4 regions of the Bacillus sp. BACIII genome follow, and region 4 is predicted to be linked to each of the others. Evidence: riboswitches for the same ligand, from Rfam matches in the RefSeq annotation. Region 4 holds a riboswitch; each other region holds the start of a gene.

Region 1 (5,474 bases), 1.2 Mb from region 4:
TCTATTTCTTTTAACGGTGCGTCTTTTGCCTGCTTTGATAAAAGGGCCTGCGCTGATTCGTCAATTTTCTTTAAATGGTCAAGGACTTCGCGCACGCTCCACTCATCAGCCGCGGGCTTTTGGTTGAATTCCTCATCAGAGAGTCCTTTCAGTTCTTCCCAAGTCTGCTGTCTGGCTTCATTAAAAATGCTCATCCTATCTCCTCCTTTGGAGTAAACATATCATATCCGGATTGGATAATCATGTAATCAGCCTTTCTTATCAGAAAATTGAAACCATTTTCCTTTGCAACCGTATATAAAGTAACACTCCGACATCCAGGCCGAAAGGAGGAAAGAATGTGGTCGTATTTCATCTGCCGCTTGAAACGATCTATCTTTACACACTGATTATTGCGGGGAGCCTCACGCTTTTGATTCTGTTTTTTCAAGATGTGTTTCACGGCGTCTCGGAAGCCATTCCTGTTTCATTCGTAAATCCAACGTTGATTTTGTCGTTTTTGACCATCTTTTCAGCCTCAGGTTACATCGGCGAAATCGCAACTCCGCTTTCAAATCCTGTCATTGCATTACTTTCATTTGTGCTTTCAGTTTTTTTGGTCAGCCTGCTTCACTTCTTTGTCCTTGTACCGCTTTCATCAGCGGAAGAATCGCTCGTATACCGGGAGTCGGATTTAAAGGGCAGAATCGGCAGGGTTATTACTTCCGTTCCGAAAGACGGCTATGGGGAAGTGATCATAGAGGGAATCGGAGGCGCTATTTCTAAATCTGCGGTCAGCTTTGATCAAGAACAGATTCAGTACGGAACGGCCGTATTAGTGATTGACGTGAAAGACGGAGTGCTTTTTGTGATGCCGCATGAACCAATCTGATATCTAAGGGGGAACTGTTATGACTATGCCGATTATCATCGTTATCGGAATCGTATTCTTTTTACTCATCGCACTTATTGCTGTATTTATTACGAAGTACCGGACGGCGGGGCCTGACGAAGCCCTTATCGTAACCGGAAGCTATTTGGGCAATAAGAACGTCCACATTGATGAAGGCGGAAATCGTCTGAAAATCGTCCGGGGCGGGGGAACGTTCGTGCTTCCGGTGTTCCAGCAGGCGGAACCTCTCAGTTTACTTTCAAGCAAGCTTGATGTCTCTACACCTGAAGTTTATACAGAACAAGGGGTGCCGGTAATGGCCGACGGAACCGCCATTATAAAAATCGGCGGCTCCATCGGGGAAATCGCAACAGCAGCTGAACAATTTTTAGGGAAGTCTAAGGAGGACCGCGAGCAGGAGGCGCGTGAGGTGCTGGAGGGCCATCTGCGTTCCATCCTAGGCTCCATGACCGTTGAAGAAATTTATAAAAACAGGGAAAAGTTTTCTCAGGAAGTCCAGCGGGTTGCGTCTCAGGATCTTGCCAAAATGGGACTGATGATCGTTTCCTTTACGATTAAAGATGTCCGCGATAAAAATGGCTATCTAGAATCATTAGGTAAGCCGCGAATCGCCCAAGTCAAGCGGGATGCGGACATAGCCACGGCAGAAGCGGATAAAGAGACGAGAATTAAACGCGCGGCGGCTGATAAAGACGCAAAAAAATCAGAGCTGGAGCGGGCGACTGAAATAGCTGAAGCGGAAAAAATCAATCAGCTGAAAATGGCGGAATACAGAAGAGAGCAGGACACAGCAAAAGCCAATGCCGACCAGGCATATGACCTCGAAACAGCAAAAGCCCGCCAGCAGGTGACAGAGCAGGAAATGCAGATTAAAATTATTGAGCGGCAAAAGCAGATTGAATTGGAAGAAAAAGAAATTCTCCGCCGTGAGCGCCAGTATGACTCTGAAGTGAAGAAAAAGGCCGATGCCGACCGTTATTCGGTAGAACAAGCGGCCGCAGCTGCAAAGGCGAAGCAGCTCGCAGAAGCAGATGCCGAACAGTATAGTATTGAAGCGATGGCCAAAGCGGAAGCTGAACGCGTGAGAATTGACGGTCTTGCTAAAGCGGAGGCTGAAAAGGCGAGAGGAGAAACCGAAGCGGAAGTCACCCGCCTGAAAGGTCTTGCGGAAGCGGAAGCTAAAGAGAAAATTGCTGAAGCCTTCGAAAAATACGGGCAGGCCGCAATCCTCGATATGATTGTGAAAATGCTGCCTGAGTATGCGAAGCAAGTCTCGGCGCCTCTTTCCAACATTGATAAAATAACTGTCGTTGATACGGGAGGAAGCGGTGAAAACGGCGGAGCCAATAAAGTCACGGGCTATGCAACCAATTTAATGGCCGGTCTTCAGGAAAGTTTAAAAGCATCTTCCGGAATCAATGTAAAAGAGATCATTGAGAATTTTTCAGGCAAAGGAAACATAAAACAAAGCATAAATGAACTTACAAAAGAACTGGGCGATTCGAAAGAAGAACGCAGCTCTGGATAAAAAAACAGCAGGCATAACCCGCCTGCTGTTTCAATTTGCCCGCTTGGTTTCAAGAAGCCGCGGCGCCGTCATGAATAATAAGATAAGGACAATGGCCGAAAGGATAAAAGAAGGAATCATATAGGTCGCGTTGTAGACGAGCGAATAAATCCAGACCGGAGTGCCCTTCGGAGCATAGCTTCCGAAAAAGACCGCTCCGGAGATCACATGTGCCGCATACCGCAGCACACTGCCGATAAAAACGCCGCTTATCACATACACCGTTAATGCGCCTCTTTTTTTAGCCAATGCCGTTTCACGGACACCGGAAGCAAACAAGCCGCTGAAACCGAGAACTGCAAACGCCGCGATATAATCAAGAAATAGCTGCACCGGGTGCTGCAAAAACAAATTGCCGATGGCGATCTGGACAATCCCTGTTAAAAAGCCTGTCGTAAGCCCGGCCTTCACTCCCCAGCGGAATGAAATCAAAAAAATCGGAATCATCATAATAGAGACTGATCCGCCTTGTGGCATCCGGAGAAACATACCTGACACAATGTCCAGAATGACGGCCGCTCCGGTCATAATCGCTATTTCTATTAAGCGCACAAGCTGTGTTGAATGATTCATAGTTTTCCCCCTGGTCAGACAACCGTATCAAGGATAAACAAAAAAGCAGCGCGGGGAAGGATGGGAAAAGGTCCGCGCGCTGCTTACAAAACTGCAATTCATTTGGCTTTGCCACATCCCTACGCCAGCGTTAACTAACAGGTTCAAAGGGTCAGAACAAAACGTTCACTCTCAGCTTTAATGCTCCCCTTGTGGTCATCAAGTATTTAGTTCAATCTTACTATACAAGAAAATATACCAAACCACAAGACAGCATTCTTTCTATAGAAGAGAAACTGAAATAAGTATGAATGAAAATAAACAGGGACTTTTTTTAAAAAAACTATTGTCATACTTTCAAAAGGGTGTTATATTATTAAACGTCGCTGATGAACAGCAGACAAAACAAACAGCTTCGAAAACGATTTAAAAAAGTTGTTGACATAAAAGAAGCTGAGTGGTAAGATAATAAAGCTGCTTCAACGAGCGGTAATGATCTTTGAAAACTAAACAAGACAAAACGTACCTGTTAATTCAAAGTTTTAAATAAATCGCACAGTGATGTGCGTAGTCAGTCAAACTAAGGTCTGCACGATGCAGATCACACAGACGTTACTGCAGGATGCAGTGAACTTAGTCTGTGATCCATTTATCGGAGAGTTTGATCCTGGCTCAGGACGAACGCTGGCGGCGTGCCTAATACATGCAAGTCGAGCGGACAGATGGGAGCTTGCTCCCTGATGTTAGCGGCGGACGGGTGAGTAACACGTGGGTAACCTGCCTGTAAGACTGGGATAACTCCGGGAAACCGGGGCTAATACCGGATGGTTGTTTGAACCGCATGGTTCAGACATAAAAGGTGGCTTCGGCTACCACTTACAGATGGACCCGCGGCGCATTAGCTAGTTGGTGAGGTAACGGCTCACCAAGGCGACGATGCGTAGCCGACCTGAGAGGGTGATCGGCCACACTGGGACTGAGACACGGCCCAGACTCCTACGGGAGGCAGCAGTAGGGAATCTTCCGCAATGGACGAAAGTCTGACGGAGCAACGCCGCGTGAGTGATGAAGGTTTTCGGATCGTAAAGCTCTGTTGTTAGGGAAGAACAAGTGCCGTTCAAATAGGGCGGCACCTTGACGGTACCTAACCAGAAAGCCACGGCTAACTACGTGCCAGCAGCCGCGGTAATACGTAGGTGGCAAGCGTTGTCCGGAATTATTGGGCGTAAAGGGCTCGCAGGCGGTTTCTTAAGTCTGATGTGAAAGCCCCCGGCTCAACCGGGGAGGGTCATTGGAAACTGGGGAACTTGAGTGCAGAAGAGGAGAGTGGAATTCCACGTGTAGCGGTGAAATGCGTAGAGATGTGGAGGAACACCAGTGGCGAAGGCGACTCTCTGGTCTGTAACTGACGCTGAGGAGCGAAAGCGTGGGGAGCGAACAGGATTAGATACCCTGGTAGTCCACGCCGTAAACGATGAGTGCTAAGTGTTAGGGGGTTTCCGCCCCTTAGTGCTGCAGCTAACGCATTAAGCACTCCGCCTGGGGAGTACGGTCGCAAGACTGAAACTCAAAGGAATTGACGGGGGCCCGCACAAGCGGTGGAGCATGTGGTTTAATTCGAAGCAACGCGAAGAACCTTACCAGGTCTTGACATCCTCTGACAATCCTAGAGATAGGACGTCCCCTTCGGGGGCAGAGTGACAGGTGGTGCATGGTTGTCGTCAGCTCGTGTCGTGAGATGTTGGGTTAAGTCCCGCAACGAGCGCAACCCTTGATCTTAGTTGCCAGCATTCAGTTGGGCACTCTAAGGTGACTGCCGGTGACAAACCGGAGGAAGGTGGGGATGACGTCAAATCATCATGCCCCTTATGACCTGGGCTACACACGTGCTACAATGGACAGAACAAAGGGCAGCGAAACCGCGAGGTTAAGCCAATCCCACAAATCTGTTCTCAGTTCGGATCGCAGTCTGCAACTCGACTGCGTGAAGCTGGAATCGCTAGTAATCGCGGATCAGCATGCCGCGGTGAATACGTTCCCGGGCCTTGTACACACCGCCCGTCACACCACGAGAGTTTGTAACACCCGAAGTCGGTGAGGTAACCTTTATGGAGCCAGCCGCCGAAGGTGGGACAGATGATTGGGGTGAAGTCGTAACAAGGTAGCCGTATCGGAAGGTGCGGCTGGATCACCTCCTTTCTAAGGATTTTAACGGAATATAAGACCTTGGGTCTTATAAACAGAACGTTCCCTGTCTTGTTTAGTTTTGAAGGATCATTCGATTCTTCGAGATAATGTTCTTTGAAAACTAGATAACAGAAGTAATTCACATTCAATTGTAATGCAAGATATCACGTAGTGATTCTTTTTAACGGTTAAGTTAGAAAGGGCGCACGGTGGATGCCTTGGCACTAGGAGCCGATGAAGGACGGGACGAACACCGATATGCTTCGGGGAGCTGTA
Region 2 (5,474 bases), 140 kb from region 4:
GCGCAGCTCGGCATTTCCAAACGGCTTCTCGCTGACATCAAATTCGGCGGGGGAGATCTTCTTGTCAACGGAGAGCATGTAACCGTCCGCGCCGTATTAGCGGCAGGGGATGTGCTTAAGATTGAATTCCCAAAGGAGCATGTGAGTGAAACGCTTTTGCCTGAGCCGGTTCCGCTTGACATTCTTTATGAAGATGACCATGTGCTGGTGGTCAATAAACAGCCGTTTGTTTCCTCAATTCCATCACGGGAACACCCGTCGGAAAGCATCGCTAACGGAGTGATCAGCCATTACCTAAAAAGCGGCGTACAGTCCACGGTTCATCTCGTCACCCGTCTTGACAGGGATACGTCGGGAGCGATGCTGATCGCCAAGCATCGGCTTGCTCATTCTCTTTTGTCGGCAGCGCAGAGGAAGGGGCTTGTCAGCAGGCGGTATCTCGCTGTCGTACACGGCGTCATGCAGCAGAAAGAAGGAACGGTGGACGCGCCAATCGGCAGAAAACCCGGCAGCATTATTGAGCGGATGGTAACGCCGGAGGGACAAAAAGCGGTAACGCATTTTCAAACAGAAAAAACCGGACGTGTGTTTACGCTTGCGCAGTTGCGGCTTGAGACGGGGCGGACGCATCAAATCCGGGTGCACATGAGTTACCTCGGCCATCCGTTAGTCGGTGATACGCTGTACGGCGGAAAAAACGAGGGAATTGCACGGCAGGCGCTTCACAGTGAGCGGCTTTCATTCGTACACCCCATAACAGGAGAAACGCTCGTTTTTCTTGCCCCCGTTCCTGACGATATGAAAACATTGATTGAACATATGTAAAGCCCGAACCGTTTACCGGTTTCGGGCTTTTTTTCATGTCTGACTGCCTTGATCTTCGCGAAAGCGTGAAGCATCATAGGGCATTGAGCTTTCCACAGAGACGGTTTCATGCTCCGGAAAGCGAAAGCCTGTCAGCTGATTCCCGAAGACGCATCCTGTATCAATGTTGATTGTACGGTTGACGATCCGGGGGCGTTTTACAGGGGTATGGCCGTAAACAATCCATGCCTTCCCTTCATAGGCGGCGGCCCAGTCTCTTCTGACGGGTCTGCCGTCGGGATACGTTTCACCCGTGATATCGCCGTACAACACAAATTCTTTTACCTTACGCGAGTATTTACCGATATCGTCAGCTTTTATGCCGGCGTGGGCGACAACGAGATCGCCATTATGTAGAATGTCATAAAGCGGCGCTGACTCATATAATCGGATAAATTGTCTGGAGACTTCCGTTCTGTCGGCGGGAGACAGCTCTTTCAGTTCGGCTGCCGTCGTTTCCAGTCCGTGCATCACTTTTACGGGGTTTCCTTTTAAGTAACGATACAGTTTGTTGCAATGATTTCCCGGGACATAACGGACGATGCCTTTTTCATATGCTTTTGCCACGAAACGCATCACATCTACGGATTTGGGGCCTCTGTCTGTTAAATCCCCCGCAAAGACAAGCGTTCTGTCTTCAGAATGGACGGGCATTCCGTCTTTCACTTCATATCCGAGCTTTTGCATTAACGCGATCATTTCGTCATAACATCCGTGTATATCGCTGATGATGTCATAAGCCATTCTGTCAGCCTCCCTTTTCCGGTTTTTTATTTATTATGGGACTAATTCCTTTACCTAATTACGCTGTTTTGGTACAAATTAAAAAAAGAATTTGAAGAAATAATGCCTTATTACTTTTTTTTCGCCGCCAGCCTTGTTAGAATATGCGTTATGTTTTTAAAAAAAGTAAGGTATTGCCCGCTTTAAGCGGGCTTTTATAACCCTTGTTTTAAGGAGGTATTTACAAATGGAACATACATCAGTCGCTTCTTTAGTCGTCGTTCTGATCGTCGCTTTTTTGACGCCGCTCCTTTTACATCGGTTTAAGCTCAGCATTCCGGTCGTCGTCGCGGAAATCATCATGGGGCTTATTATCGGAAAAAGCGGCCTGAATCTCGTCGTTCAGGGAGACACGTGGCTGGAGACGCTGTCTGTTCTCGGCTTTATCTTTTTAATGTTTTTAAGCGGATTGGAAATTGACTTTTCGTCATTTGAGAAAGGAAAGAAAAAACAATTCCTTCCGAACGGCAAGGAAGCACCCAATACGTTTTCTGCCGCACTGATCATATTTTTCGGCATCTTTATTTTATCATTGCTGCTGTCCTATGCCTTTGTATTAGCCGGTTTTATTCAAAACGCGTTTTTAATGACGCTTATTATTTCGACAATATCACTCGGTGTGGTGGTTCCGACTTTAAAGGAAGAACGGATCATGAATTCCAATATCGGCCAGATTATTCTGCTTGTCGCCGTTATTGCGGACTTGGCTACGATGATTCTGCTCGCTTTCTTTTCTTCTCTTTATGGGGAAGACAGCGGAAATATGTGGCTTCTTCTGATTCTCTTTGCCGCGGGTGTGGTGCTGTATTTCTTCGGCAGGATCTTTAAACACCGCTCATTTGTGCAGTCGATGTCTAAAGGCACCGTCCAGATCGGCACGCGAGCCATTTTTACACTGATTATCGTGCTTGTCGCTTTATCGGAATCTCTCGGGGCGGAAAATATTCTCGGTGCATTTTTAGCAGGCGTTTTGGTATCGCTTCTGTCGCCGAATAAAGAAATGGTGGAGCAGCTGGATTCATTCGGCTACGGGTTTTTAATTCCGATCTTTTTCGTCATGGTCGGGGTGAAGCTGGATATATGGACGCTCTTCCAAGATCCGAAAACATTGACGATGATTCCGCTGCTTCTGCTGGCGCTGTTTATCAGCAAAATGTTCCCGGTGTTTTATTTAAAGAAATGGTATGACAAAAGAACCGTGTTTGCTTCGGGGTTTTTGCTGACTTCTACGCTGTCGCTTGTTATCGCGGCGGCTACGATCGGAGAAAGGCTTCACATTATCAGCGCCAATATGTCCGGCGCGCTGACTTTGGTTGCGGTTATCGCCAGCATCATCTCACCGATCGGCTTTAAAAAATTATTCAAGCGGCAAAGTGCGCCGCAGGAAAAGAAGCGCATTACATTTATCGGCGCCAACCAAATGACGCTTCCGGTGACGCTGGAGCTGCCTGATGAGGAATATGATGTGCGGGTCGTCCATGTGTATCAGGAAAATGCCGGGGAAAAGCTTGCGGAATCCGTTTTTTCTGTTGAAACGATTTCTGATTACGAGCCCGGCACGCTTGAGTCGCACGGTATTTTTAAAACGGATATTCTGGTCGTGGCGACGGGAAATGAAGATGTGAACGCTGAAATCGCCTTAATGGCGAAAGAGAAAGGGACTGAGCGCATCATCGCAAGCGTCGGCTCGGTTGAACATGAAACAAAACTGAAGGAAGAGGGCATCAGTATTTTTTCTATCCTTCTGTCTACAAAGACGCTCTTGCGCGCATTAATTGAGGCGCCGGGCGTGATGAACCTTCTGACGAATGAAGAGTCTTCGCTTTATCAGATCAATCTGGAAAACACGGCGTATAACGGCATTATTCTGCGCGAATTTCCGCTGATGGGCGATGTGATTTTCGTCCGGATTTTCAGAGGTGTGGACAGCATCGTTCCGCACGGGGACACGAGGCTGAAAACAGGAGACCGTCTCATCGTTACGGGCTCGCGCAACTACGTGTCGGAGCTGAGAAAAATCCTTGAAGCTTGACCAAATTGCATTTCGTGATAAGATAGAAGGCATAACAAGTAAATGATAATCGTATGACCACTAGGGGTGTCCTTCATAAGGGCTGAGATAAAAGTGAGACTTTTAGACCCTCATAACTTGAACAGGTTCAGACCTGCGTAGGGAAGTGGAGCGGTATTTTTTGGGTTCCTTTTATCCAGATAAATTCCAAACCACTTTTCCGATGCGGGAAAGTGGTTTTTTTATTTTATCAGGGGGGAAAACTTTATGACATTTTCTGAAGAATGCAGACTGGCGGCAGCCGAATGGTGGGACGGAAGCTTTGTTCATCCGTTTGTAACAGGGATCGGTGATGGAAGCCTGCCGTTAGACCGTTTCAGTTATTACGTGCTGCAAGATTCCTACTACTTGACGCATTTTGCAAAAGTTCAGGCGTTTGCAGCCGCATATGCCGAAGACTTGTTTACGACGGGAAGGATGGCGGGCCACGCTCAGGGCACATATGAAGCGGAAATGGCGCTGCACCGCGAATTTACGGAGCTTTTAGGGATTACAGAAGAAGAGCGTGCGGCATTTAAGCCGGCACCGATAGCCTATTCTTATACGTCTCATATGTACAGATCGGTGATGAGCGGCCGTTTTGGAGAAATTTTAGCCGCGCTTCTGCCCTGCTATTGGCTTTATTATGAAGTTGGCGAACGCTTAAAGGAATGCAAACCGGAACATCCGATTTACGAAAAATGGATCGGTACATACGGCGGAGACTGGTTCAGACAGCAGGTCGAAGAACAGATCAGCCGTTTTGACGAGATTGCTGAAAACAGCACAGAGGAAATCCGCGCGAAAATGAAAGAGAATTTTGTGATTTCAAGCTATTATGAATATCAATTTTGGGGAATGGCTTATCAAAAAGAAGGCTGGTCGGAGAAGGGCGGAAAAGAGGTGGAGTCCTTTGGAGCTGCACGCCGTAACTGATAATCGCAAACCCGTTGCCGAGCTGGCCGAGGATATTCTATCGATTCAGCGCGAAGTGAGCTTTATCCATATCCGTGAGCGGGGCAAAACAGCGGGAGAGATCATGCAGCTTTTGTCACTGTTGAAAAAAGGCGGTGCGGATAAGGACAAATTGATCATCAATGATCGGGCAGATATCGCGCTTTTTGCCAATATACAACGTGTTCAGCTTCCGTCCAGCAGCTTTTCCGTAAAGCAGGTGCGGAGCAGATTTCCCCATCTCCATATCGGACGTTCGGTTCATTCACTGCAAGAAGCCGTCCAAGCTGAAAAAGAAGATGCGGATTACGTGGTGTTCGGCCATGTGTTTGAAACGGAATGTAAACAAGGACTTGAGGCAAGAGGCATCGGCCTGCTTTCAGATATCACACGTACGCTTTCCATCCCCGTCATTGCAATCGGCGGAATGACACTGCAGACGATCGGGCTCACAAAGCAGGCGAAACCGGACGGAATTGCCGTTATGTCGGGCATTTTCTCAGCTGAAAACCCTGAGGAGGCGGCAAAACGGTATGCACGCGCGGTGAGGGGGGCTGATGATGAAGAAGCACTATGATACGGCGGTTATCGGGGGCGGAATTATCGGATGCGCCATTTCTTATGAGTTGGCGAAGATGCAGCAGAACGTTGTCTTGTTTGAAGACGGAGCAATCGGCCGAAAAACGACAAGCGCTGCGGCGGGAATGCTTGGCGCTCATGCGGAATGTGAAAACCGTGATGCGTTTTTTGATTTTGCTATGCACAGCCAAAGACTGTATGAAGCGGCGGGGCAAGAGCTTGAGGAAGCCAGCGGCATTAACAT
Region 3 (5,474 bases), 400 kb from region 4:
CATCGTCTTTTTTGTATGACTTTGTTTCAGTTCTCTGCAAGATAAATGCGAATCAATTTGAAATTGTTTATCCAGGAGCCAACCTTTTTCCGACAGGAGTACTGACAGTTCACCATCAAGATGGACAACTGCATCTAATTGTTCATGCAGCGCTGTGCTAAGGCAGAGATTTGCGATTTCTGTTATTGCGACAGTATACTTTTTTATGCTGGTCTGTTAAGAAAATATTTATCTCTGCGTGTATACAACTGCTATAATGAATAACAAATTTTTCGGGGGGGAGTGGGATGATGAAACAGATTATTGCGATGGGCGGCGGCGGATTCTCGATGGAGCCGGAAAATTTATCCCTCGATCAATATGTCATCACGCAATCAGAGCGAAAGTCGCCTCGTATTTGTTTTTTGCCGACGGCGAGCGGTGATTCTCAAAACTATGTGCAGCGGTTTTATCGTGCATTTCAAACACTTGATTGTGTGCCGTCTCATTTATCGTTGTTTAAGCCGCCGTCAACAGATTTAACTTCTTTTCTTATGGAAAAGGACGTAATTTATGTCGGCGGGGGAAATACGCGGAATATGCTTGTGTTGTGGAAGGAGTGGGGATTGGATCTTATTCTGAGAGAAGCATGGAAGAGCGGTGTGGTGTTAGCCGGATTAAGCGCGGGTGCAATCTGCTGGTTTGAAGAAGGAGTGACAGATTCAGCCGGGCCGCTGACCAGTATGAAAAGTTTAGGTTTTTTGCAAGGGAGCTTTTGTCCTCATTATGACGGCGAAAAGGACCGGAGACCGATGTATCACCAGCTGATATCTAACGAATTCTTGTGCGGCGGCTATGCGACGGACGATGGAGCGGCTCTTCATTTCATAAATGATCAGCTGTTTCAAACAGTGAGTTCAAGACCAGTTGCAAGGGCATATCGGGTGATGAGGGGGAAACATGGAATAATTGAAACTCCATTGCCTGTCAAATATTTGGGTTGAATTTGCTGAATATTTTCTATATTCCTCTTTTTTTTCGAATGTTTTTATGTTAAGATGAGTCCGAAATCAATAGTTACTGGGGGTGCCCGTCTGAGCGGGCTGAGAGAGAAGCGGCGGCTTCTTAACCCTTTGGACCTGATCTGGTTCGTACCAGCGTGGGGAAGTAAAGGTTTTATTATTGTTGAGGAAAACAATAATAGTTTCTTTCTGACTGCAAAACCGGGTTCTCCAATGAATCCGGTTTTTTTGTGCTGGTGCTGAGCTTGGTTCTGTTATTCAAATGGATAAGGGAGAGATTTGTATGCAAAATCAATCAGTACAGCAAGCGAACATTTCTATTATGTCGAGTTTTTCAGGCAGTAAAAAGGTTTATGTAAAGGGTTCTTCGCCTGACATACGAGTGCCGATGCGGGAAATCAGCCTTAGTCCGACAACGGGGGCGTTTGGGGAAGAGGAGAACCCGCCGGTCCGTGTTTATGATACGAGCGGACCGTATACAGACCCGGATGTACAAATTCAAATTCATGAAGGTCTGAAGCCGCTCCGCACAAAGTGGATTACAAAGCGCGGCGATGTGGAGGAATATAACGGACGGACCGTGAAACCTGAGGACAACGGCTATAAAAAAGAGGGCCGTGCCGCCGAATATCCCGGTTTACAGCGGAAACCGCTGCGGGCCAAGGCAGGGAAAAATGTGACACAATTGCATTATGCGAGAAAAGGCATCATTACGCCGGAAATGGAGTTTATCGCAATTCGCGAGCATGTGTCTCCCGAATTTGTCAGAGACGAGGTAGCCAGCGGCCGGGCGATCATTCCGTCAAATATTAATCATCCTGAAAGTGAACCGATGATTATCGGCAGGAATTTTCATGTGAAAATCAATGCAAATATCGGCAACTCAGCTGTTACATCTTCTATTGAAGAAGAAGTTGAAAAAATGACGTGGGCGATTCGCTGGGGCGCCGATACGATGATGGACTTATCCACTGGGAAAGATATTCATACGACACGTGAATGGATCATCCGCAATTGCCCCGTACCTGTGGGGACGGTGCCGATTTATCAGGCGCTTGAAAAAGTAAACGGCATCGCTGAGGATTTAACGTGGGACATTTATCGAGACACATTGATTGAGCAGGCGGAGCAGGGCGTGGATTATTTCACCATCCATGCCGGCGTATTGCTTCGTTACGTCCCGTTAACGGCCAAACGCACGACGGGAATCGTATCCCGCGGCGGGGCGATTATGGCGCAATGGTGCCTGGCTCACCATCAGGAAAGCTTTCTGTACACGCACTTTGAAGAAATCTGTGAAATTATGAAGACGTATGATATTGCATTTTCTCTTGGAGATGGGCTGCGTCCCGGCTCGATTGCGGATGCTAATGATGAAGCGCAGTTTGCGGAATTGGAGACTCTCGGAGAATTGACGGAAATCGCGTGGAAGCACGATGTGCAAGTGATGATCGAAGGACCGGGTCATGTGCCGATGCATAAAATTAAAGAGAACATGGACAAACAGCTGGAAATTTGTAAAGAGGCGCCTTTTTATACACTCGGCCCATTAACGACTGATATCGCTCCGGGCTATGACCATATTACTTCGGCGATCGGCGCGGCGATGATCGGCTGGTACGGGACGGCGATGCTTTGTTATGTCACGCCGAAGGAGCATTTGGGCCTGCCGAATCGTGATGATGTAAGAGAGGGAGTCATTACGTATAAAATCGCGGCCCATGCGGCAGACCTTGCCAAAGGGCATCCGGGTGCTCAGATCCGGGATGACGCTCTGTCTAAGGCGCGGTTTGAATTCCGGTGGCGCGATCAATTTCATTTGTCGCTTGATCCTGAAAGAGCAATGGAATATCACGATGAAACGCTGCCGGCTGAAGGCGCAAAAACGGCTCACTTCTGTTCGATGTGCGGCCCGAAGTTCTGCAGCATGAGAATTTCTCAGGATATTCGCGATTATGCGAAAGAAAACGGTCTGACTGAAGACGATGCCCTCAATGAAGGATTAAAAGAAAAAGCAAAAGAGTTTGTCGAGAAGGGAAGCCATTTATATCAATAAAAAAGAAAAGATGAGGATGGAGTGTGTCCATCTTCATCTTTTTTTAGAAAAACGGTGACCGGCGAAACGGCGGAATGCTCTGCTCAAAGCGGAATACGTTTTCCGGGTCATACTTCGTTTTGACTTGGCGGAGGCGGTCAACATTTCCTCCGTAATATGTCCGCAGCCAGTTTCTGATGTCTATATCAGGCCAATTCACGTAATCCCCCATCGTTTCTCTTGAAAGAGACGTTCTCAGCTCTTCGATCCAGCGGACGTTTTGTCTTTCCTCTTCAGGAGATGTCCAGTTTGTTATATATTCCTGGGCAATGATTGCATCGCGATAGTAGAATGCCGTTTGATCCGGAGCGATCCGTCCGGCCGCCCCGCCGAGAGATTGCTGCCAGACACTGGCGTTTTTATTCGGAGCGTGCTCCAAGTAGTATTTTAAAGCAGAAATTGCGCGTGTTGACAATGGTTTTTCAATAAAGGATCCTGACCGCTTCATCTTTTGCGGCTCATTGCCTCCCGGGCTGTTAAAAAAGGCTGCCGCTCTGATAAACGGAACTGTCTTGACCATGCCGCTTGTCGGGTTTCCCGCTTTCATTAACGGAGCCAGCAGTTCTTTCAGCTCATTTTTTGTTCCGATAAATTGGCCGAGCGCTTCTATGCGGTTGACTTCTTTAGGCCAAGACTGAATGGATGAAGTAAGGCGGTTATCTGTAAATGGAGCCCAGCGCTGCCACGTATTAAATACCTCTTCGAAATCATCCCAGCCCCAAGTGACAGAAAAAACAGTCACGTACGAGATCGGCACGGCTTTAAACACCATGGATGTGACAATGCCGAAGTTGCCGCCGCCTCCGCCCTGAGACGCCCAAAATAAATCAGGATGCTTTGAGCGGTTGACTGTTATCAATTCAGCACCCGCTTTTTCGTCTGCTGTGATCATCTCGAGTTGGAGGAGACGATCGCAAGTCAGGCCGGCAGCCCTTGTTAAATATCCGATTCCTCCTCCGAGCGCCAGCCCCGTGATTCCCACATTTGCAATGGTTCCCGCGGGAAGAGTCAAGCCGTACCGCCAGAGTGTCCGGTACACTTCTCCCAAATCGGCACCCGCTTCAATCGAGACCAGCCGTTTATCTTTATTCACTCTTATTTTCTTCATTTCACTGAGATCAATGACAAGCCCGTCATTTAACAGGGAAAAATTCTCGTAGCTGTGTCTTCCGCCTCTGATGCGGAAAGGCACGTTATTCTCACGCGCCCATCTCAGTGCATTGACGGCATCATGTTTGTTTTGGCAAAACACAATGATGTCCGGATATCTTTGCAGGCTTAAATTGATATTGGTTCTTGCTTCATTATAGTCGGGGTCATCTTTTCTGACGATGCGCCCGGTCAATGTTGTCTTTTCCACACTCTCACTCTCTTTCATCGGGATCTGTTATTTCTTCTAACATATGCGGAAAAATAAGAGAGTGTATGAGGAAAACCCCCGGAATGAAACGATATTTTAAATTATAGTTGACAGGTAGGGATTGTATGAATTAACATAGTCAGTACATATTTCCAAACGTTGGCTGATCGGATCACCGAAGGCTCTTATCTTGTAAACAGATAAGGGCCTTTTTTTGCGTGAAAGCCATTGGATGAAAAGCGGAGGGATGAAAAGTGGCGTTAAAAAAGGCATCACATGTGCGCAAAAAAAGTAAAAAGCGAAAAAAGTACAGAAAACACACATTGAATTTCGAACTGCTTGTGGAGAAAAACAAACGGGAGATTATGAGAAATGAGGAACAGATGGAGCAGATTTATATAAAGATAGATGAAAAGCATGCGGGGGTTCGATCAAAATGAAGGGGAACACTTTGAGGATGAAAACAACGGGCATCATACTCGCGCTGTCGGTATCATTCATGTTATCAGGGTGCGCGTTAGGGAGTGCCGGAGAAGAACCGTCTTCTGCGGCGGATAAAAAACAGGAAACGCGTATCGCCCATGTCAAAACAAAGAAATTTAAAGCTTCTCATCCGGAGGCGCTTCCCGTTAAATCGAAAGCCAGAACGGACACTTTTGTTGCGGGGATTTCCGCGCCGGGGGGAGTGTTTCTGCCGTACTTTTATGAAAACGGCTGGGATGGAAATGCGACAGATCCTATTTTTGAACCGTTAGTCAAGCTGGATAAAACGGGTAAGCCCGCACCGGCACTTGCTGAAAGCTGGACTATTTCCAAAGATCAGCTTACCTACACGTTCCGCTTAAGAAAAAATCTCGTTTTCAGTGACGGTTCGCCGCTCACCGCAAAGGATGCCGCATTCACTTTAACACTGCTGCATGATCCCGCTTACGCAGGCTATGAAGATATCACCACGGCCTATATTAAAGGCGGCAAGGCTTATAAAGAAGGAAAAGCAAAGACGATAGAGGGCATTCGC
Region 4 (5,474 bases):
AGACCTCCTTTTCAACTTTAGATTGTCCAAAAGAAGATCCGTTATCATAAGAAAGAAAAACTCTCCGAAAAAGCGGGATAATGCGGTTATATTTTTCGGATGGTGAAAAAGTTCCGCAACAGCCACGGACCCGGTTTGAAGCCGAGCGTTAATTGCCACGCGCCGATCGCCTGCAGTCCGAATTCCCGCACGAGAACCATTTTTTCACTCATGCTCCGCACATCCTCGAACCATACTTCATGCGTTCTTCCATTTTCATCCGTATACCGGAAGTAAGGGGAACGATCCCTCTGAGAGTAGCGGATCACTGATTGATATTTCATGGCGGTTTCCATGGCGCGCTGATTGGAGATCGCCGATCCGATCGTCCCGGGGCGGTACGGAATCACCCAATCATATCCGTACAGCGGCACACCGAGAATCACCTTTCTTCTCGGCACTCTGCTGATGGCAAAATTGATGGTTTCTCTGACCTCCGTCAAAGGCGCTACGGGTCCCGGCTCACTGCCGGCGTGGTGCCAGTCGTACGCCATGATGAACATATAATCGACGACGGCTCCGATTCCCCCGTAATCATATCCCCTCAGCCACGGCACCGCTTCATTTGTTTTCGCCGGAACCGATATCGTTAGCGCGAGCTGGTGCTCTGAGAGCCGGGTTTTTAACTGCCGGAGAAATCCTGTAAACAGGTCCCGGTCGGCTTCCCTGATCCGTTCAAAATCAATATTTACACCGCCGTATCCCTTTCTTACGGTCAGGTAGACGATATTATTGACGAGATTCGTTCTCGCCGTCGGGTTCTGCAGGACTTGATGGGCTAATTCCGGGCTGAACCCTCCTTCTGTCAGATTCGTGATGACCGCAAGCGGCCGCACTCTGTTTTGCCATGTGGTTTCTATCGCGGTTCTGTCGTTTAAATCATTCATGATATCTCCGTTTGGGCCAAAATGATATTCAAACAAAGAAATCGCCGATGAATAGGGTGCAAAATCATTAATGAGCTCTCTGTCCGCTTCAGGTGTCCGAATGACGTAAAATTGCAGGGTTCCCGCCAAATAGTTGGAGATATCCGGAATTCTCACTTTTAAACCCGGCCGCAGCCGGTTCGGCGGAATATCCGGGTTTGCCTGCATCAGCTGCATCTGCGGAACATAAGTCTTACTTGCGATAACGGCATACGTATCATTCGGCTGAACCGTATATTCATTAAGAGGGATCAAAAGCGCCTGCCCCGGAACGATATTCGTTTCCTCAAGCCCGTTGACGCTTCTGATGCTGTCAACAGGGTATCCGTACTTTCTGCTGATGGAAAATAACGAGTCACCAGACTGCACTGTATGAACAAACATAGATGTCCTCCGTTTCCTTTTGATCAAAAGGGCTCTTCTTATCTTTATGAATGATCTTCCGGTCCGATTCCAAACTCTGTTTAGAGAAAGGCTGTTTACAAATCAGATATGATCAACTATGATGATGTCATCATAAAAAACTGTATAGGAAACGCACTAGGGGTGCTGTTATCGGCTGAGATAAAACATGCGGCAGGCGTGTTTTGATCCCTTATAACCCGATCTGGATAATACCAGCGTGGGGAAGTGCAGATTGACCGGAGCGCAGGGTTTTTTCCATGCGTTTTCGTTCTGCTGCTGCATATTCCCTCGGATATGCAGTTTTTTATTTTTCATTAAAAAACGGGGGAGGACACCGCAATATGAAACTTACGATCAATCGTCTTTCGTAAAATCAACTCTTTCATACATACGACTATCCGATAAGAAAGCAGGAGATCACAATGAAAAATTGGAAAATGAGAGAAATTGTCGTCATGTCCGTCATCAGTGTTGTATTTGCTGTCGTTTATTTATTATCAACTCATGCAAGCAATATAGCGGCAGGGTTTTTCGGCCGGATGAGCTACGAACCGATTTACGGTATTTGGTTTATCGTCTCGGTGATTGCCGCCTACATTATTCAAAAACCGGGAGCGGCGCTTGTTTCTGAAATCATCGCCGCGTTTGTGGAGTGTTTACTCGGAAATCCGTCAGGGCCGATGGTGATTCTGATCGGCATCGCGCAGGGAATCGGTGCGGAAGCGGTCTTTTTTGCGACACGCTGGCGGGTGTATACCCTGCCCGTGCTCCTTTTATCCGGTATGGGGTCTTCTGTTGCGAGCTTCATTTATGACTTGTTCATTTCCGGATACTCTGTTTTGAATCCGGGTTTATTAGCCGTCATGCTTCTCATCCGCCTGGTCTCAGGTGCGCTTCTTGCCGGCCTTCTCGGCAAAGCAATCAGTGATGCGCTGGCTTACACAGGGGTGCTGAACGGCATGGCGCTCGGAAAAGAATTCAAGAAGAAGAAACAGGTGAACCAAGATGCAGGCATCTGAACCCCTTCTATCGGCCCGCCGTCTTACCTTTTCTTATGAGCAAGATGAGAAGCCGGTTTTTCAAGACGTGTCATTTCAGCTCCGCAAAGGAGAACGGGTTTTATTGCTCGGGCCGAGCGGATGCGGCAAAAGCTCGCTTGCACTTTGTTTGAACGGTCTGTACCCGGAAGCCTGCGATGCGGTTCAAACGGGAACCGTTTCCTTATACGGAACACCTCTTTCGGAGCTGTCAGAACCCGCCGCCCGATCTATCGGCGTCGTGTTTCAAGATCCGGATCAGCAGTTTTGCATGCTGACGGTTGAAGATGAAATAGCCTTCGGTCTGGAAAATTTGCAATATACAAAAGAAGAGATGGACTCAATTATTGAGGATGTTTTGGAAAAATTAGAAATCACTCATCTGAAAACACGGACGATCGCCTCGCTGTCAGGCGGTTCAAAACAAAAGGTCGCGCTCGCCTGTATCATTGCGATGGAGCCGGAACTCATTATTTTAGACGAACCGACGGCACAGCTTGATCCATATTCCGTGCGTGAATTGGTGCGGCTGATCAAAGAACTGCAGGCCGAAAAAGGCTTCGGACTTCTCGTTATCGAGCATCAGCTTGATCATTGGACGCCGTGGATGGACAGGACGATTGTCCTTGACGGAACGGGTCAGAAAGTGATGGACGGAGAGACGGGCGCGATCTTTGAAACAAAACTTGAAGAGCTGACACAGCTCGGCATTCCGATTCCGCAGGTGATCTCATTGCAGAAGCAAGTCAGCATCCCTTTTACATTGTGCAAAGAAAGACTGTTTCAGGAACCTGTACCGCCCTTTCCCGGCCCCTGGCCCGCCGCGCTTTCGACAGAGGACGCGCTGAGTGTTCACGGGCTGTCATTCATAAGAGGAACAGACACCATTTTTCAGGACGTGAGCTTTTCCGTAAAAAAAGGGTCAATCACCGCGATTGCCGGCCCTAACGGAACCGGAAAATCCACGCTCCTGTCCGCCGCGGCCAAACTCATCCGCCCTGTGAGCGGCGACATCAAAATAGACGGCAGACCAGTAGATTCCTATTCGGAAAAAGAGCTTCGGCGGCTGATAGGGTATGTTTTCCAAAATCCTGAACACCAGTTTGTCACAGATTCCGTCATTCAAGAGCTGCTGTTCGGCTTTGAAGACGGTAAAGCCGCAAAGGAGAAAGCTCTTCAGCTCTTAACCCGGTTCGGCCTGAGACGCTATGCCTCACAGCATCCGTTCTCTTTAAGCCAAGGACAAAAACGCAGGCTCAGCGTCGCGACGATGCTTATGCATCAGGTGAAAGTTTTGCTGCTTGATGAACCGACTTTCGGGCAGGACGCAAAAACGGCGCGTGAGTGCATGCTGATGCTTCAGGAGATCCAAAAGGAAGGAACGGCTGTTTTAATGGTGACACATGATATGGAGCTCGTCTCAGATTATGCCGATACGATCCTTGTGCTCTGCGGCACGAAGCTTGTGTACCGCGGAACGCCCGACTCATTGTTTTCTGATCATATCGGAATCGCGGAGCGGGCGCATTTAGCTTTGCCCCTGCGGTATGAATGGATGAAACACGACAGGAGGCGGAGAAATGAACCTGCGGCTGGAGGCTGTTAACCCGTCAATTAAGGCGGCGGCTGTTTTGTTATGCGTTGTTATGCTGTCGTTTATTTATAACCCGTACACGCCTGCTTTGTTTTATATTATCATTGCCGGAGGCGTCCTCTTGGCGGGACATGTGCCGCTGAAAAAATGGCTGCTGTTTACGGTTCCGTTTGTCATTCTTGCCTTCGGATCTTTATGGACAGCCGCCGTATTCGGAAACGTCCCGACAACCGAAAGCAATCTGCTGTTTAAGCTCGGACCGATTGCCGTCAACAGTGATAATGCGGCGCTCGGGATTTCTATCGCGTTTCGTATTTTATGTTTTTCCGCTTTGTCGATGATGTTTCTTTTCACAACCGATCCGATTCTGTTTATGCTCAGTCTGATTCAGCAATGTAAGCTCCCGCCGAAGCTTGCTTACGGCGTGATCGCCGGGTTCCGGTTTCTTCCTCTTCTGAAAGATGAAATCCTGATTATCAGACAGGCGCACAGAATCAGAGGCGCGGCGTCTGATTCCGGGCTGAAAGGAAAGCTCTTTGCCTTCAGGCGCTTTACCATCCCGCTTTTGGCAGGCGCCATCAGAAAGGCGGAACGCACAGCGATCGCAATGGAATCTAAAGGTTTTACAGGGAGCCGAAACCGCACGTTTTACAGAACGGTTACTGTGCGCCGCGCCGACTGGTTCTTTTTCATGCTCGTGCTCCTTTTATTCGGCGCAAGCTGTCTCATTTCACTGTTGTTTTTATAAAAACAGGCCGCCGGAGTGATTCGGCAGCCTGTCTTTATATGTATGTTACTGATGATAATTGAGAGCCTGGGCGAGGTTGGATTTAATCGTAATATCCGAGAAATTAATGCCGAGCTGTACGGCGGTTTGGGCAATTTCCGGCCTGATCCCGGATAAAGTGGACGAAACGCCGATCAGGTTCAGCGCCTCAATTAATTTAAAAATCTGGTGCGCCACCATTGTATCGACAACCACTACGCCCGACAAGTCGATTAACAGATGCTCAATCAGCCGGTTTGCACATGTACTCAGCGTATTTTCAAGAATGTATTTGGCGCGTTCCGTGTCAATATTGCCGACAAGCGGCAGAAGCCCCGTCCGATTGCTCAGCGTAATAACCGGCGAGCTTAATTCTAAAATCATTTCTCTTTGTGCATTCAGCTGCATTTTCGAATTATATTCGGCGTGATCGACAAATGTGTAAATCGTAAAATCAAATACTTGAACGATTAAATTCTCCCATCTCTTCCTTTCTCCCTCGGCAAACGAAGATTCATGTTTATCGGCAAACGCATCATAATAACTGATGTACAATCTCCGGTTTCTCATGAATTCACGGACCACATACTGGACCGGGGTATCCAGATGCTTCTGGTCTTTCGCAAGCTCAATCACCCATCGCTCGAACTCTTCTAAAAATTCTTTTTCCGGCATGATATACATTTTATTAATATGCCGGTAAAATT

What was found. Region 4 has a riboswitch for thiamine pyrophosphate ahead of ACXN9U_RS07970 (ECF transporter S component). Riboswitches for the same ligand answer to the same signal wherever they lie in the genome.
Region 1: it holds a riboswitch for thiamine pyrophosphate, as region 4 does, so the genes downstream of both, thiT (energy-coupled thiamine transporter ThiT) here and ACXN9U_RS07970 (ECF transporter S component) in region 4, are expected to answer to the same signal.
Region 2: it holds a riboswitch for thiamine pyrophosphate, as region 4 does, so the genes downstream of both, tenA (thiaminase II) here and ACXN9U_RS07970 (ECF transporter S component) in region 4, are expected to answer to the same signal.
Region 3: it holds a riboswitch for thiamine pyrophosphate, as region 4 does, so the genes downstream of both, thiC (phosphomethylpyrimidine synthase ThiC) here and ACXN9U_RS07970 (ECF transporter S component) in region 4, are expected to answer to the same signal.

Annotation. Positions count from the first base shown of each region.
Region 1 covers NZ_CM174437.1:2,878,792-2,884,265, reverse strand. The annotation lists gene ACXN9U_RS14055 (DinB family protein) at 1-194, opposite strand, end outside; gene ACXN9U_RS14050 (NfeD family protein) at 341-871, shown strand; gene floT (flotillin lipid rafts scaffold protein FloT) at 891-2,420, shown strand; gene thiT (energy-coupled thiamine transporter ThiT) at 2,451-3,032, opposite strand; TPP riboswitch at 3,132-3,232, opposite strand; rRNA gene ACXN9U_RS14035 (16S ribosomal RNA) at 3,661-5,210, shown strand; rRNA gene ACXN9U_RS14030 (23S ribosomal RNA) at 5,385-5,474, shown strand, end outside.
Region 2 covers NZ_CM174437.1:1,846,042-1,851,515, reverse strand. The annotation lists gene ACXN9U_RS08790 (RluA family pseudouridine synthase) at 1-825, shown strand, start outside; gene prpE (bis(5'-nucleosyl)-tetraphosphatase PrpE) at 859-1,608, opposite strand; gene ACXN9U_RS08780 (monovalent cation:proton antiporter family protein) at 1,835-3,679, shown strand; TPP riboswitch at 3,732-3,840, shown strand; gene tenA (thiaminase II) at 3,926-4,633, shown strand; gene tenI (thiazole tautomerase TenI) at 4,611-5,228, shown strand; gene thiO (glycine oxidase ThiO) at 5,212-5,474, shown strand, end outside.
Region 3 covers NZ_CM174437.1:2,104,790-2,110,263, reverse strand. The annotation lists gene ACXN9U_RS10130 (Type 1 glutamine amidotransferase-like domain-containing protein) at 291-983, shown strand; TPP riboswitch at 1,052-1,162, shown strand; gene thiC (phosphomethylpyrimidine synthase ThiC) at 1,285-3,057, shown strand; gene ACXN9U_RS10120 (FAD-binding oxidoreductase) at 3,101-4,456, opposite strand; gene ACXN9U_RS10115 (FbpB family small basic protein) at 4,711-4,896, shown strand; gene ACXN9U_RS10110 (ABC transporter substrate-binding protein) at 4,893-5,474, shown strand, end outside.
Region 4 covers NZ_CM174437.1:1,706,132-1,711,605, forward strand. The annotation lists gene ACXN9U_RS07965 (glycosyl hydrolase family 18 protein) at 87-1,349, opposite strand; TPP riboswitch at 1,498-1,611, shown strand; gene ACXN9U_RS07970 (ECF transporter S component) at 1,793-2,389, shown strand; gene ACXN9U_RS07975 (ABC transporter ATP-binding protein) at 2,376-4,013, shown strand; gene thiX (HMP/thiamine ABC transporter permease ThiX) at 3,988-4,749, shown strand; gene ACXN9U_RS07985 (STAS domain-containing protein) at 4,795-5,474, opposite strand, start outside.